DNA from 2 places in the Dyella terrae genome. Region 1 is predicted to be linked to the other one. Evidence: riboswitches for the same ligand, from Rfam matches in the RefSeq annotation. Region 1 holds a riboswitch; the other holds the start of a gene.

The links. Region 1 has a riboswitch for cobalamin ahead of metE (5-methyltetrahydropteroyltriglutamate--homocysteine S-methyltransferase). Riboswitches for the same ligand answer to the same signal wherever they lie in the genome.
Region 2: another riboswitch for cobalamin. It lies ahead of btuB (TonB-dependent vitamin B12 receptor); the one in region 1 lies ahead of metE (5-methyltetrahydropteroyltriglutamate--homocysteine S-methyltransferase).

The regions. Positions count from the first base shown of each region.
Region 1 covers NZ_CP089414.1:2,569,801-2,577,423, reverse strand. The annotation lists gene sppA (signal peptide peptidase SppA) at 1-1,521, shown strand, start outside; gene metE (5-methyltetrahydropteroyltriglutamate--homocysteine S-methyltransferase) at 1,600-3,888, opposite strand; cobalamin riboswitch at 4,096-4,329, opposite strand; gene DYST_RS11135 (ABC transporter ATP-binding protein) at 4,389-5,210, opposite strand; gene DYST_RS11130 (SDR family oxidoreductase) at 5,564-6,346, shown strand; gene DYST_RS11125 (DUF4124 domain-containing protein) at 6,983-7,618, opposite strand.
Region 2 covers NZ_CP089414.1:4,419,483-4,427,105, forward strand. The annotation lists gene clpB (ATP-dependent chaperone ClpB) at 1-2,135, shown strand, start outside; cobalamin riboswitch at 3,250-3,485, shown strand; gene btuB (TonB-dependent vitamin B12 receptor) at 3,515-5,467, shown strand; gene DYST_RS19420 (hypothetical protein) at 5,534-6,115, shown strand; gene cobO (cob(I)yrinic acid a,c-diamide adenosyltransferase) at 6,112-6,732, shown strand; gene DYST_RS19430 (cobyrinate a,c-diamide synthase) at 6,778-7,623, shown strand, end outside.

The DNA.
Region 1 (7,623 bases):
ATCCTGCTGGAGCCGGGCGAGTTGCAGGGTGGCGGCTTTGCCGCATTGCGCGAAGTGGGTGCAGCACTCGACCGCTTCCGCGCTGCCGGCAAGCCGGTGGTCGTGTGGGCGCCGAGCCTTGACCAGGGCCAGTACTACCTCGCCGCGCATGCCGACCGTGTGCTGGTCGATCCGCAGGGCGGGGTGATGATTACGGGCCTGGCCAACTACCGCTTGTTCTACAAGGATCTGCTCGACAAGCTCGGTGTGGACGTGCACCTGTTCCGCGTCGGCCAGTTCAAGAGCGCCGCTGAGCCGTACATCCTCGACCACGCCTCGTCCGAAGCTAAAGAGGCCGACAGTTTCTGGATGGGCGGCCTGTGGGATAGCTATATCAACGAGGTGGCCAAGCTGCGCAAGCTGGATCCGGCCACGCTGCGTACGGATATCGACACGCTGCCGGAGACGATCGCCAACGCCAAGGGTGATCTCGGCCAGCTCTCGCTGGAGCAGCACCTGGTCGATGGTGTGGCGACGCCGGCCGAAGTGAACGCCATGATGCGCAAGGAAGGCGTGCCTGCCGGCAAGAAGGGCGAGGGCTTCCGCCAGGTATCGCTGTCGCAATATGAAGGCACGATTTCCGAAGACGCCACGCAGACACCGGGCGTTTCCGTGGTGGTGGCCGAAGGCGAAATCACCGGTGGCAAGCAGCCGCAGGGCACGGTGGGTGGCGATTCTACGGCCGAGCTGATCCGCGCCGCGCGCGAAGACAAACGCACCAAAGCATTGGTGCTGCGCGTGAACTCGCCGGGTGGCGAGGTGTATGCCGCCGAGCAGATCCGCCGCGAAGTGGCGCTGACCCGCGAGGCCGGCATTCCGGTTGTGGTGTCGATGGGTAACGTTGCGGCCAGCGGCGGCTACTGGATCTCGATGAACGCCGATCGCATCTACGCCGAGCCCAACACCATCACCGGCTCCATCGGCATCTTCGGCATGATTATGACGGTGCCCGGCACGCTGGATAAGCTGGGCGTGAAGAGCGACGGCGTGGGCACCAGCCCGCTGGCGGGTGCGTTCGATATCACGCGTCCGCTCGATCCCAAGGTGGGCACCGTGATCCAGGCCACCATCGAGAAGGGCTATCGCGATTTCGTCGGCAACGTAGCCAAGGCACGCGGCAAGCCGTACGACGCCATTGATGCCATTGCGCAGGGGCGCGTGTGGACCGGCCAGCAGGCGCTGGATCGCGGTCTCGTCGATCAGCTTGGTGGTATCGGTGAAGCCATTGCCGACGCTTCGCAGCGCGCCAAGCTTGGTAAGGACGCACCGGTGCGTTACGTGGAAGAGCCGATGGGTGGCTTCGCACAGTTCCTGATCGGCCTCAACAACGATGCGATGGTGCAGATGGCGCAGTCGTACGGCGTGCAGTTGCCGTCGTGGGTTGCCCACATCAACACGATGGCGCCGGAACTGAAGCTGTTGCGCACCGCACAGGCGGGGCGCCCGAACGTTTACGCCTACTGCTTCTGCTCGCCACGTTGAGCCGTTGAATCTCGTCGCGCTACCGCGCGACGAGATTCGGATACATCGAGCCGCCGCTGGTTTCCAGCGGCGGATTTTTTATGCCTCGACAGCGGCCAGTTCACGCATGCGCCGTGCCGACGCCACCATGGCGACCAGGGCGGCACGCACTTCGGTCCAGCCGCGGGTTTTCAGTCCGCAGTCCGGGTTCACCCATAGCTGTTCCGGCTTGAGCACGTCGGCGGCCTTCTGCAAGAGCTCAGTCATTTCTTCGACATTCGGTACTCGCGGCGAATGGATGTCGTAGACGCCCGGGCCGATGTCGTTGGGATAACGGAACCGCACGAAGGCATCGAGCAGCTCCATGCGCGAGCGCGATGTCTCGATGGAGATCACGTCGGCGTCCATGGCGGCCACGGCTTCGATGATGTCGTTGAACTCGGAGTAGCACATGTGGGTATGGATCTGCGTGGCATCCTCCACGCCTGATGCGGTAAGGCGGAAGCTTTCCACTGCCCAGGCGAGGTACTCACTCCAATCCTTGCGGCGCAGGGGCAGGCCTTCGCGCAGTGCCGGTTCGTCGATCTGGATGACGTGGATACCGGCGGCCTCGAGGTCGAGTACTTCGTCGCGCAGCGCGAGGGCAATCTGGCGGCAGGTGGTGGAGCGCGGCTGGTCATCGCGCACGAATGACCATTGCAGCACCGTCACTGGGCCAGTGAGCATGCCCTTCATTGCACGCTTGGTGAGCGACTGTGCATAGCGCGACCAGCGGACAGTCATCGGTGCTGGTCGTTGCACGTCGCCGTAGATGATCGGCGGCTTTACGCAGCGTGAGCCGTAGCTCTGCACCCAGCCGAGCTTGGTGAAGGCAAAGCCGTCCAGTTGCTCGCCGAAGTACTCCACCATGTCATTGCGTTCGAACTCGCCGTGCACGAGCACGTCCAGGCCGATGTCTTCCTGGAAACGTACGCAGCGCTCGGTTTCGGCTTCGAGGAAGGCCTCGTATTCCTCGATGGAAAGCTTGCGGGACTTGAATTGAGCGCGGGCTTCGCGCACCTCATGCGTCTGCGGGAACGAGCCGATGGTCGTGGTGGGGAACAGCGGGAGATGCAGGTGCTGCTGTTGCGCTGCCTTGCGCGCGGCATGCGGAGAACGACGCGACAAGTCGGCCGCGTCGATGGCCGCCACACGCTCCGCCACGGCGGCGCGATGCACGCGTTCGGACTGCTGGCGGGCCAGCTGTTGCTCGCGGGCGGTGTCCAGCGTGGTGTAGGCGCGCACTAGCCCCTTCACAGCATCGGCCAGTACTCGAAGTTCGCCGATCTTCTGCGTCGCGAAGGCAAGCCATGACTTGAGGTCCGCGGGCAGCGCGTTTTCAACGGAGGCATCAACCGGTACGTGTAGCAGTGAACACGACGGTGCAATCTGCACGCGTTTACCGAAGCGGTCGTGAGCACGGCGGAATGTGCGGAGTGCGCGATCCAGGTCGGCGCGCCACACGTTGCGTCCGTCGACGAGGCCGAGCGAGATGATCTTTTCCTCGCCCAGTGCGTCGAGCACGGCATCGAGCTGCTCGGGTGCGCGAACGAGATCGATATGCAGGCCGTCGACCGGCAGCTCTGCAGCCAGAGGCAGATTCTCGCCGAGCGGACCGAAGTACGTCGCCAGCAGTAATTTCGGGCGCTCCACGGTGGCCAGGGCGTGGTACGCCGAACGGTAGGCCGCGTGATCGTCGCCATCCTGATCCAGCACCAGGCAGGGCTCGTCGATCTGTACCCATTCGGCGCCGGCCTGCTTGAGCTTCGCCAACAGTTCCGCATAGACAGGCAGCAAGCGCTCCAGCAGTGCAAGGCGATCGCTGCCATCCACGGCCTTGGAGAGCAGCAGGAAGCTCACCGGTCCCAGCAGGACGGGGCGAGCATCCAGGCCTTGCGCGCGGGCTTCCAGATACTCCGCGACTGGCTTATCGCCGCGAAGGCGGAAGCTCTGTTCCGCGTGGAGCTCCGGCACCAGATAGTGATAATTGGTGTCGAACCATTTGGTCATTTCCAGCGCATGCAGGTCGATGCCGTCGCGCTGCCATCCTCGCGCGAGCGCGAAGTAGCCGGCGTGCGCATCGCGCTCGACCAGGGAGCGATAGCGCTCGGGAATGGCATCGAGCAGGAAGGCAGTGTCGAGCACGTGGTCGTACAGCGAGAAGTCGTTGCAGGGAACGACGTCGGCGCCGGCGTCCCGCTGCAATGTCCAGTGCTTTTGCCTGAGTGCCGAAGCAGCTTCTTCCAACTGCTGCGACGTGGTTTCGCCGCGCCAGTAGGACTCCAGTGCATGCTTGAGCTCGCGCCGCGGGCCAATGCGGGGGAAGCCCAGGTTGGTAACGGTAGTCATGTTTGCGTGTCCTCGATTCGTGATGAATGAGGAACGAAGGAACTGCGCCAAAGCGATGCGGACAGCATCGACTTCCACGCCAGCGACCTTCGCCCCCTCGGGCGAACCGGAACAGCCGCGGGCGGGCACGGAGGCGCACGCCGTGGGCGCGGGCCACGGCGCGACATCCGGCCGCTTCCCCTCGGAAGCTCCAGGTCTGACAGAAGGGCGAGCCTTCTGGCCGGGGCAGGTCTTCGGGCTCGTGGACATGAAGCAGATCAATGCTTCGCCTACTGTTCGCCGCTTCCCGGCCCCAAGGGCCAGTGCTTATGGCGAAGGTCGTTTCCACACACCGCTGCGGGGCAGCGCCGGAATTGGCCCTTACGGGCCGCACCGGCTTCCCTTTTAATTTCATCCTTTCATCGCGATGAAAGGATGAAAACCACCAACGGCGCAAAAGTACGCCCGCGCGCCAGGGCGCGTCAAGCGATTTCCGCGGGGGATTGGACGGCCAGACGGCCCTATGCGATCGCTGCGCTGTAATAGTCGCCGTGGCGTTCCACACACACGGGCATGCCAAAAGTTTCGGAAAGCAGAGCGCCGGTGAGCACGTCGTGCTTGGCACCTTGTTTGTGCAGGCGTCCGTCACGGAGCAGGGCGACCTGCTGGATCTCGGGGAGAATCTCTTCTACGTGGTGCGTCACCAGCAGCAGCGTGGTGCCCTGACGCGCAAGGCCGCGCAGGTTCTCCAGGAAACGCCGGCGGCTCGCCATGTCCAGGCCCGCGCAGGGTTCGTCGAGCAGCAAGGCGCGTGGTTGATGCACCAGTGCGCGAGCAATGAGCACACGCCTCGCCTCACCGGTGGACAGGCTGGCCATGGTGCGCCCAAGTAGATGCGTGGCGCCGGCTTGATGCAGTGCTTCGTTCGCTCGCTCGCGCATGGTCCGCGTGACGTAATGGTCGAGCCCCAGCCGTTGCGCGGCGAAGAAGCTGGACAGCACGGCTTCGGAGACTTCGAGCGTCGCGTCGGTGGTGCAGTCGTGTTGCAGGGAGGGCGACACAATACCGAGCAGCCCGCGTAGATCGGAAACATGCCAACGATCGCGGCCGAATACACGCACCGGAGCGCGGCCGTCTTCCCGCGCGAGCGGGTACAGCTCGCGCGTGATCAAGCGCACCAGCGTGGACTTCCCCGCGCCGTTGGCACCGAGGATGGCGGTGTGCTGGCCAGCGCCAATGCGTAGGCTGAAGCGATCGAGGATCAATCGGTCACCGCGCATCACGCTGGCATCGTCGATGTCAAGCAGTGGCGCGTTGGCAAGTTCGTCGTGATGGGCGTTCATGCCGGACACGATGCACGTCCAGACGTCCATTTGCCAAGTGCCGAACATTTACTGCTGTGCTGCCTCTATCTGTTGCTGCTGCTTCTTCGCCTGTTCGTCCACGGTCTTCTGCACATCCGCCGCGCGTTGCTCGTCCTTCTTCATGTCGTCCCACGGCGTCGCGACGCGCGCGGTACTGGCGGCGGCAGGAGCGGACTCCGGTGCGGGCGCTTTGCCGGAGCAGGCGGTCAGGGAGAGCAGGCAAAGCAGGGGGGACTAGTCGTTTCATGAAAGGCCTCTCCGGTGGAAGGTCACACCTGCATGGTAGCGGGCCATGCTTGGCGCAGAACGTGTACAGGCTCTAAGCTCGACGCATGAACGCACGCATCGATGCCTGGCAGCTGCAAGGACACACCGCCCTGATCACCGGTGCCAGCAAGGGCATCGGTTACGCCACTGCCCGTGAGCTGGCCGGCCTCGGCGCCAACCTGCTGCTGGTGGCACGCGATGCTGATTACCTGGAACAGGTGCGTGTGGAGTTGCTGGACGACTTCCCCGGCATCGAGGTGTTGGCGTTCGGTGCAGACCTGGGACAACAGGAAGATCGCCTCGCCGTGTTCGACTGGGTCGCCGATCTCGGTGCGCCGCTTTCCCTGCTGGTGAACAACGCTGGTGGCAACCGTCCCGCGCCGACGCTGGCGTATCACGAGGACGAGTACCGGGCGATCTTCGAGCAGAATCTGTTCTCGGCCTTCGAGATGTGCCGGTTGGCGCACCCGCAGCTCGTGCAGCACGCCAACGCAGCCATCGTGAATGTGGGTTCCGTCTCAGGCGTGACGCATGTGCGCACGGGATCGCCCTATGGCATGACCAAGGCCGCCCTCCATCAGCTCACCCGCAATCTGGCGGTGGAATGGGCGGCCGATGGCATCCGTGTCAACGCGGTAGCGCCCTGGTATATCCGCACGCAGCGTTCCGAGCCGGCGCTTGCCGACGACGAGTACCTCGATGAAGTACTCGACCGCACGCCGCTGCGCCGCATTGGCGAGCCGGAGGAAGTAGCCGCAGCCATCGCTTTTCTCTGTCTGCCCGCGGCGAGCTATGTCACCGGCCAGGTGCTGGCGGTGGATGGGGGTTTTCTCAACTACGGGTTCTGACTCGCCGTCCGCGTGGGCTTAGTCACGCGGCGAAAAGGCGAGACAATCTGGCGCTGATCGCGCGTTTTCCACAGCGAATGTGGATGGGCTCATGGCGAGCCTGTGGATAGACCGCGCAAGTGCACGCCACGGTTGAAGTTTCATCATCATGCGCAAAAGATCGACAGCGGCCGATGGTTTTCCACAACGAATGTGGATGGCCTCTTGGCAAGCCTGTGGATAGTCGACGCAAGTGCGTGACAGCGCGAGATTTTTACCATCGTGCGTACTTTTGCAGCAGTGCTGACGCGTGGATTTCCACAGCTTGTGTGGATGGCCTATGGGCAAGCCTGTGGACAGTTGACGTAAGTGCGCGCCGGTACGAGATTTTCATCTTCGTGCGCATTTTTGCGCCAGGCTTGGCGCGGCCTTTTCCACAGTAAATGTGGATGGGACCTGGGTAAGCCTGTGGATAGGCGATGCAAGTCCATGTCGTAGCAAAGCTTTCATCATCATGCGCAGATCTGCAGCAGCTCGTGTGACTGCGTTTTCCACAGCGTTTGGGGAAACCCTGGTGGCAAGCCTGTGGACAAGCCGTCATTGGCCTTGTGCAGCATAGACTTGCATGACATTGCGCAAAAAGTGAGCAGTCGTGAATCAACAGCCGCGAAGTTGCCCGCGCAACTCCTGCTCGCGCTGCTCCAACGGAGGCTGATCACTCTTGAATGCGCGCCTGAGCTTGCTCTCGATGTCGTCGTACGCATCACGTAGGGAGCGGCAGGTTTCGGCTCGCGTCAATGGGCGGCACTGGTCCTGTACCCAGACGTAGTAGTTGGCGATGAGTCCGGGCGTAACGCGTCCGCGGTTGAGCTCGGGAGCGGATGCGCCGGCGGCGCCTGGTCCACCATAGGCCTGCGAAAGAGGCAGTTGCGCGGCGCCGAGAATGCCGTAGGGCACCTGATAGGGCTGGGGATCACCATTCTCGCTGGTATACGTCTTGCCGTCGGTTGCGCGTACACATGCATATAGAACGGGCAACGACGACTCGATCGGCGGTGGCGGTAGTGGTGGCGGAGGTGCCATGTCGGTTTCGGGCGCAGGGACGGTCTCGGGCCGGGCGGGCGTGTAGGCTGGGGTGTCGTTTAGTTGCAGCACTTGTTGGCGCTGCTGACTTTGGCAGGGCTTGTCCTGGAACGACACCTTGCCGCTGGCGTCAGTGCATTGGTAGGCCGTGCCCGCGACCGCGGGCAGGCTCAGCAGCAGGAGCGAAGCGAGAAAGCACAGGCGGATCATGCCTA
Region 2 (7,623 bases), 1.8 Mb from region 1:
AGAGCGAAAACGCCGAAGACCAGCGTCAGGCGCTGGAGAAATACTGCGTCGACCTGACAGCGCGCGCGGAGAGCGGCAAGCTCGATCCGGTGATTGGTCGCGACGAGGAAATCCGCCGCACGATTCAGGTGCTGCAGCGTCGCACCAAGAACAACCCCGTGCTGATCGGCGAGCCGGGCGTGGGCAAGACAGCGATTGTCGAAGGGCTGGCGCAGCGCATCATCAAGGGCGAGGTACCCGAAGGCCTGCGCGATCGTCGCGTGCTGGCACTCGATATGGGCGCGCTGATCGCTGGCGCCAAGTTCCGTGGTGAATTCGAGGAACGCCTCAAGGCGGTGCTCAACGATCTATCCAAGAGCGAAGGCCAGATCATCCTGTTCATCGACGAGCTGCACACCATGGTTGGTGCGGGCAAGGCCGATGGTGCGATGGATGCAGGCAACATGCTCAAGCCTGCGCTCGCGCGTGGTGAACTGCATTGCATTGGCGCCACCACGCTCGACGAATACCGCAAGTACATCGAGAAGGACGCCGCGCTGGAGCGCCGCTTCCAGAAGGTCTACGTGGGCGAGCCCAGCGTGGAAGACACTATCGCCATTCTGCGCGGCCTGAAGGAGCGCTACGCCGTGCACCACGGCGTGGAGATCACCGATCCTGCCATCGTTGCCGCGGCCACGCTGTCCAATCGCTACATCCCTGATCGCCAGCTGCCGGACAAGGCCATCGACCTGATGGACGAGGCGGCGTCACGCATCCGCATGGAGATCGACTCCAAGCCCGAAGAGCTTGACCGCCTGGAGCGCCGCCTGATCCAGCTGAAGATCCAGCGCGAAATGCTGAAGAAGGAAACCGACGACGCGTCGAAGAAGCGCCTTGCCGATCTCGATACGGACATCCAGAAACTGGAGCGGGAGTTCTCCGACCTCAACGAGATCTGGAAGTCCGAAAAGGCTGCGCTGCAGGGCGCGACCAAGGTAAAGGAGCAGATCGAGGCCGCCCGCGTGGAGCTGGAATCCGCGCAGCGTCACCAGGACTACGCCAAGATGAGTGAGATCCAGTACGGCAAGCTGCCGGAACTGGAGAAGCAGCTCGCCGCCGCGCAGGCCGCCGAGAAGCAGGACTTCAAACTCGTGCAGGATCGCGTCACCGAGGAAGAAATTGCCGAGGTGGTGTCGCGCTGGACAGGCATTCCCGTCAATAAGATGCTGGAAGGCGAGCGCGACAAGCTGCTGCACATGGAAGACGCGCTGCACAAGCGCGTGGTCGGTCAGGACGAAGCGGTGCGTGCGGTGTCCGATGCGATCCGTCGTGCGCGTGCGGGCCTGTCCGATCCCAATCGTCCCAACGGCTCGTTCCTGTTCCTCGGCCCCACCGGCGTGGGTAAGACGGAGCTATGCAAGGCGCTCGCCGAATTCATGTTCGACACGCAGGATGCGATGGTGCGCATCGACATGAGTGAGTTTATGGAGAAGCATTCCGTGAGCCGCCTGATCGGCGCACCTCCGGGCTACGTGGGTTACGAGGAGGGCGGCTACCTCACTGAGGCGGTGCGTCGCCGTCCGTACAGCGTGATCCTGCTGGACGAGGTGGAGAAAGCGCACCCGGACGTATTCAATATCCTGCTGCAAGTGCTCGACGACGGCCGGCTTACCGACGGCCAGGGGCGCACGGTGGACTTCCGCAACACCGTGATCGTGATGACCTCGAACCTTGGCTCGCAGATGATCCAGGAGCACTCGGGCGATTCGGAAGCCGATTACCTGCAGATGAAGGCGGCGGTGTTGGGCGTGGTGCAAGCGCACTTCCGTCCGGAGTTCATCAATCGCCTCGACGAGTTGGTGGTGTTCCGCCCGCTGGAGAAGAAACAGATCCGCAAGATCGCCCTGATCCAGCTCACCTACCTGGAGAAGCGCTTGGCTGAGCGCGAGCTGCGCATGGAGATCAGCGAGAAGGCGCTGGACGTGCTGGCCAATGTGGGCTTCGATCCTGTGTACGGTGCACGTCCGTTGAAGCGGGCGATCCAGCAGCAGTTGGAGAATCCGCTGGCGAGGGAGATTCTGGAAGGGAAGTTTGTTGCTGGTGCGACGATTGTGGTGGATGCGGAGCAGGGGCATTTGACGTTCCGCAAGCAGTAACGTTGGGGTTTAAACATGGCGCCCGTTCTGTGGATGCAGGGCGGGCGTTTTCTTTTTCTGGGTTGGTGTCGATCTCGCGAGACTCTGCTCCCTCTCCCCTTCGGGGAGAGGGTTGGGTGCCCGCCTTATGGTTTCGATGAAATCGTCATCCCGGCGCAGGCCGGGATCCAGTTTCTGTATCGCTTGGTTGTCGCGACCTGGCTCGCCTGCGGCGGGCTTTCGCCCTCCTACCGGAGGCCGAGTCACTTTTCTTTGCTTGCCCAAAGAAAAGTAACCCGAAGAAAGGGCACCCCCACTTGGCGCTGGCCGGTGAAGCCGGCCAGTCCGTGAGGGGTGGCCGGGCTTTTCGACAGGGCCTCCTGCCCTGGCGAAAAGGGATCGGCATCCGTGCCGATCCCCCCTGCGGGCCTTCTCGTCCACCCCTCACCGCCGCACAGGGGGCCCGAAGGTCAAAAGCGCCGAGCCGAAGGCTCGTGCAGCGGAGCTGCACATCGCACTCGCAGGTCGCGTTGCGCCTGTTCTAGTGCTGAAAGCCAAGGCAGAAGAGAAAGACGATGCCGTTACGTGGCGAGTTCTCCATAGCGGTCGGGAAGCGTAGCGAAGCCTGCTTTAAGTCCTCTCCGCGACGGTGCGTTGCGAAGCGCGCCCACGCGTTCGGGCTTATCCCGTCGACATGCTGCGGGCGTTGGCCTGTCAGGCCATTTCTTTGGGTTACTTTTCTTTGGGCCAACAAAGAAAAGTGACTCGAGCGTCCCACGGGACTAGCTTCGCGTCCTCGGCAGACGATCGAAACGCCCGCTGCGTAAGCGGCCAGATCGCGGTTACGCACGAGGCGACAGCCGACCACTGACGACACTGGATCCCTGCCTTCGCAGGGATGACGGCATAAACGAAACGTCGAAGCGAGCACCCACCCCTCACCCCAAAAGGGAGAGGGAGCAGAACTGAGGCGCTATGCGCACTCCCAGCCTGCCCAAGCGACGACCTCAACAACGCAGCGAGACCAGCTCCAGCTCCCCCATCCCGCAATGCCACAGCCATCCATCCCCCCCATCCGAAGACCAGCGACAACACCACCAACCTCCAGCACAGTCCCCACCTTCCCCCGTCTGCTACCATTCGCCCCGCCTGAGGTGACCATCGGCCAACCAGCCGATAGTTGAAACGGGAATCCGGTGCGGCGCCAAAGTGCCTATTCCGGAGCTGCCCCCGCAACGGTAGGCGAGTGCGATCCAGGGGATCGACGGAGCGACAGGAAGCCACTGTGCCGAGCGCATGGGAAGGCGTCGTTCTGGAAGACACATGTCTTCACCCGCGAGCCCGGAGACCGGCCTCGAGGTATGACCAGACTGGCGGTGGGCCATGTTGGGGAGCCGTGCATGCTGCACGGGTGCCTAGCCTTCTTCCGCCTGCTCTTTTTTTCATGCAATCCGCGCGGGCAGGCGCGGTTGAGGAGCTGTGTTTTGGCCATCCGAATTTCCACGATCCGTCGTTCCGTGCTGGCGACGGCGCTGTTGAGCGTCATTTTTCCTGCGTTCGCTGACGACACGACCAACCTGGACGGCGTCGTTGTCACCGCTACGCGCACCGAACAGACCCAAAACCAGACACTGTCGGCCGTCACTGTGATTGATCGCGCCGATATCGAGCGTCTGCAGCCGGCGTCGCTGGGCGACTTGCTGCGCGGTACGCCGGGCATGCAGATCGCCAACAACGGTGGCCCGGGCAAGTCCACCAGTGCGTTCCTGCGTGGTACCGAGGCGGACCACGTGCTGGTGATGATCGACGGCGTCAAGATCGGCTCGGCCACACTGGGCCAGGCGGCGCTGCAGGACATTCCAGTCGATCAGATCGAGCGCATCGAAATCGTGCGCGGCCCGTTCTCCAGTCTTTACGGCTCGGAAGCGATCGGCGGCGTGATCCAGATCTTCACCCGTCGCCCGGAAGGTGCTTTCGTGCCGTCCTTCAGCCTGGGCATAGGCAGCTACCGTGACCTCAACGGTTCGGCGGGTTTCGCTGGTAAGAGCGGCGATGGCTGGTATTCGCTGGAGGTGTCGCACGACCAGACCCACGGCATCAATTCGTGCCGTATCGGTGCGGCCGAAGTGGGCGCTGCGTGCTTCGCCGACCAGCCGGACAAGGACGGCTATCGCAATACCGCGCTGACTCTGCAGGGTGGTTACAAGTTCGATGAGCAGTGGGATGCGGACGTGCGCCTGTTCCGCAGCGAAGGTCACAATTGGTATGACGGCAATTACACCGACTCCGACAAGAGCGCCACGCAGGTGGTGGGTGGCCGCGTGCACTATCGCCCGGCCAGCAACGTCAAGCTGACGCTCAGCCTCGGCACCAGCGACGATTTCGAGAAGGATTATCTCCAGGGTGCGTACGTCAGTCGCTTCGACACGCATCGCGACCTCGGCACAGCGCAGGCGGACATTGGCTTCTGGGGCGGCCTGCTCAGCACGGGCTTCGACTGGCAGCGCGATCAGGTGGACAGCACGGCGGGTTACATCAACCCATTCACGCAGGCTCCAATCGACAGCCGCATCAACCGCGGCGTGTTCGCGCAGTGGCAGCAGACCTTCGGCAGCCAGTCGGTGCAGGCCAGCGTGCGCCACGACGACAACAGTCAGTTCGGCAGCAAGAACACCGGCAGCCTGCTGTGGGGTTGGGACTTCACCCAGACCCTGCGCCTCACCGCCAGCTACGGCACGGCGTTCAAGGCGCCGACCTTCAATGACCTGTACTACCCGTATTACGGCAACCCGGACCTCAAGCCGGAAACGGCGCACAACATTGAGCTCGGTCTGCGCGGTAGCTACGGCTGGGGTTACTGGTCGTTGAATGCGTTCCGCAACAACGTGAACAATCTCATCACCTACGACGCTGCTACCCAGGCGGCAGCCAACGTGGACAAAGCACGTATCCGTGGCGCGGAAGGCCTGGTGAGCGGCCATGTCGCCGGCTGGCTGGTGACGGGTACGGCCACTTGGCTGGATCCGCGTGATGAATCCACGGCCTACGAAGGCAACCTGTTGCCGCGCCGTGCGCGCCAGACGGGTAATGTCGATATTGATCGCACCTTCGGCGATTTCAGCGTGGGTGGTACCTGGTTCGTGTCGGGTCGCCGTTACGACGATCTGGCCAACCAGCACCCGCTGGGCGCCTATGCGATCACCAATCTGCGCGTGGCCTACGCCATCTCTCGGGACTTCAAGCTACAGCTGGCGCTCAATAATGCGTTCGCCAAGAACTACGAGACCGCCTGGTACTTCAACCAGCCGGGTCGTAACTACATGTTGACCCTGCGTTATCAGCCTGCGCAGTAAGCCTTGACACCGGGCCCCGCATGGGGCCCGGTGCTGTTCCACGATGCATCGATCAGGAGAGCTTCCGTGAAAGCACTGTCGGTTTCCCGTTTCAACGCGCTCTGGCTGGTGCTGATGGCGGTGATGATCGCCACCCGCTTCAAGCACTTCGGCGATGTGCTGCACCTGCCCGATGCGTCGATGGCGGTATTCTTTCTCGGTGGTCTGTACTTGCGTCACCACTGGACCTTCGTGGTGATGGTGCTGCTTGCGGTCGCGCTGGACTGGGTGTCCATCAGCTTCGCGGGAGTGAGTGATTTCTGCATCACTCTCGCTTACTCGTTCCTGCCGTTGGCGTACGCGGTGCTGTGGTACGCAGGCCGTTGGTACGCACCACACATGGATCGACGCATGCTGTCGCTACTGGGTGCATTCGGCGTATCGCTTGTCGCTGCCGTGTTGTCGTTTGCCATCTCCAACGGCTCGTTCTATTGGCTGGGCGGCCGCTATGCGCAGCCGCACATGACCGAATACGTGTCGCGCTTGTGGCTGTGGGGGCCGCTGTTCGTGCGTACCACCCTCATTTACGTGGCTGTGGCGCTGGTGCTGCATGCGCTGATCGAGCGGCTCGCGTCGTCTTCCTCTGAACACGGGAACGCAAAGATATGAACGAGCACCACGACGCATCGACCCCAGAAGAGCGCCACCGCGAGCGCATGCAGCGGAAGAAGGAGCTGGTGGATCGCAAGATCGCCCGCGCCACCATCGAACGCGGCGTGTTGGTAGTGAACACGGGCAACGGCAAGGGCAAGAGTTCATCTGGCTTTGGCATGCTGGCGCGTTCGCTGGGGCACGGCTTCCGTTGCGGCGTAGTGCAGTTCATCAAGGGCAGCTTTTCCACCGGCGAAGAAGCGTTCTTTCGTCGCTTCCCGGAGGAGCTCGATTACCACGTGATGGGCGAAGGCTATACGTGGGAAACGCAGGACAAGGCGCGCGACATCCAGGCGGCGGAAGCGGCCTGGGCCGTGGCGGCAGGGATGCTCGCTGATCCCTCGTACGACTTCGTGCTGCTCGACGAGCTCAATATCGCGCTGGTGAAAGGCTACGTCGATGTGGCGAAAGTATGCGATGCGTTGCGGGCGAGGCCACCGCAGCAGCACGTAGTGATCACCGGGCGTGGCGCGCCGGACGCGCTGGTCGAACTGGCTGATACAGTGACGGAAATGCGCGTGGTAAAGCACGCGTTCCAGGCGGGCATCAAGGCACAGAAGGGCATTGAGCTCTGACGCGCCGTCCGGGCGTGTCGAGTGGGTAACGATCAGGAGTCATCGATGAGCGGCCAAAGCGTCTCGTGTCCGGCATTGCTGGTGTCTGCACCGGCGTCGGGGCAGGGCAAGACCTCGGTGACGGCAGCCCTGGCGCGCTGGCATACCCGCAACGGCAAGCGGGTGCGTGTGTTCAAGACGGGGCCGGATTTCCTCGACCCGATGGTGTTGGAGCGGGCGAGCGGCACACCGGTGTACCAGCTCGATCTGTGGATGAATGGCGAGGATGATGTGCGTGCGCGGCTGCATGAAGCGGCTGGCGCGGCGGACCTGATCCTTATCGAAGGCGTGATGGGCCTGTTCGATGGCGGCCTGTCCAGCGCCGATCTCGCGCAGCGCTTCGATGTGCCCGTGCTGGCCGTGATCGACGGATCCGCCATGGCGCAGACGTTCGGCGCGCTCGCGCTCGGGTTGGCGCGTTATCGCGAAGGCCTGCGCGTGCATGGCGTGGCCGCCAACCGGGTGGGCAGTGCATACCACGCACAATTGCTTGCCGGCAGCCTGCCGGGCGATTTGCATTGGCTCGGAGCATTGCCGCGTGACGCGGCGATGGCGCTGCCGGAGCGACACCTAGGCCTGGTGGCCGCCGCGGAGCTGAGTGATATCGATGCGCGGCTGGACGCACTGGCCGACGCATGGGCGGCGCATGCCTCCGCCGAACTCCCTCCACCAGTGTCGTTTCCAACCGCCTCGCGCTCTGCCGTGCCGAAGACGTTGCATGGAGTCCGCATTGCTGTTGCACGCGATGCAGCCTTCTGTTTCCTCTATCCGGCCAATCTCGACTTGTTGCGCGAGGCCGGTGCGGAGTTGCGGTTCTTCTCGCCACTGGCGGGCGAGGCGTTGCCTGCTTGC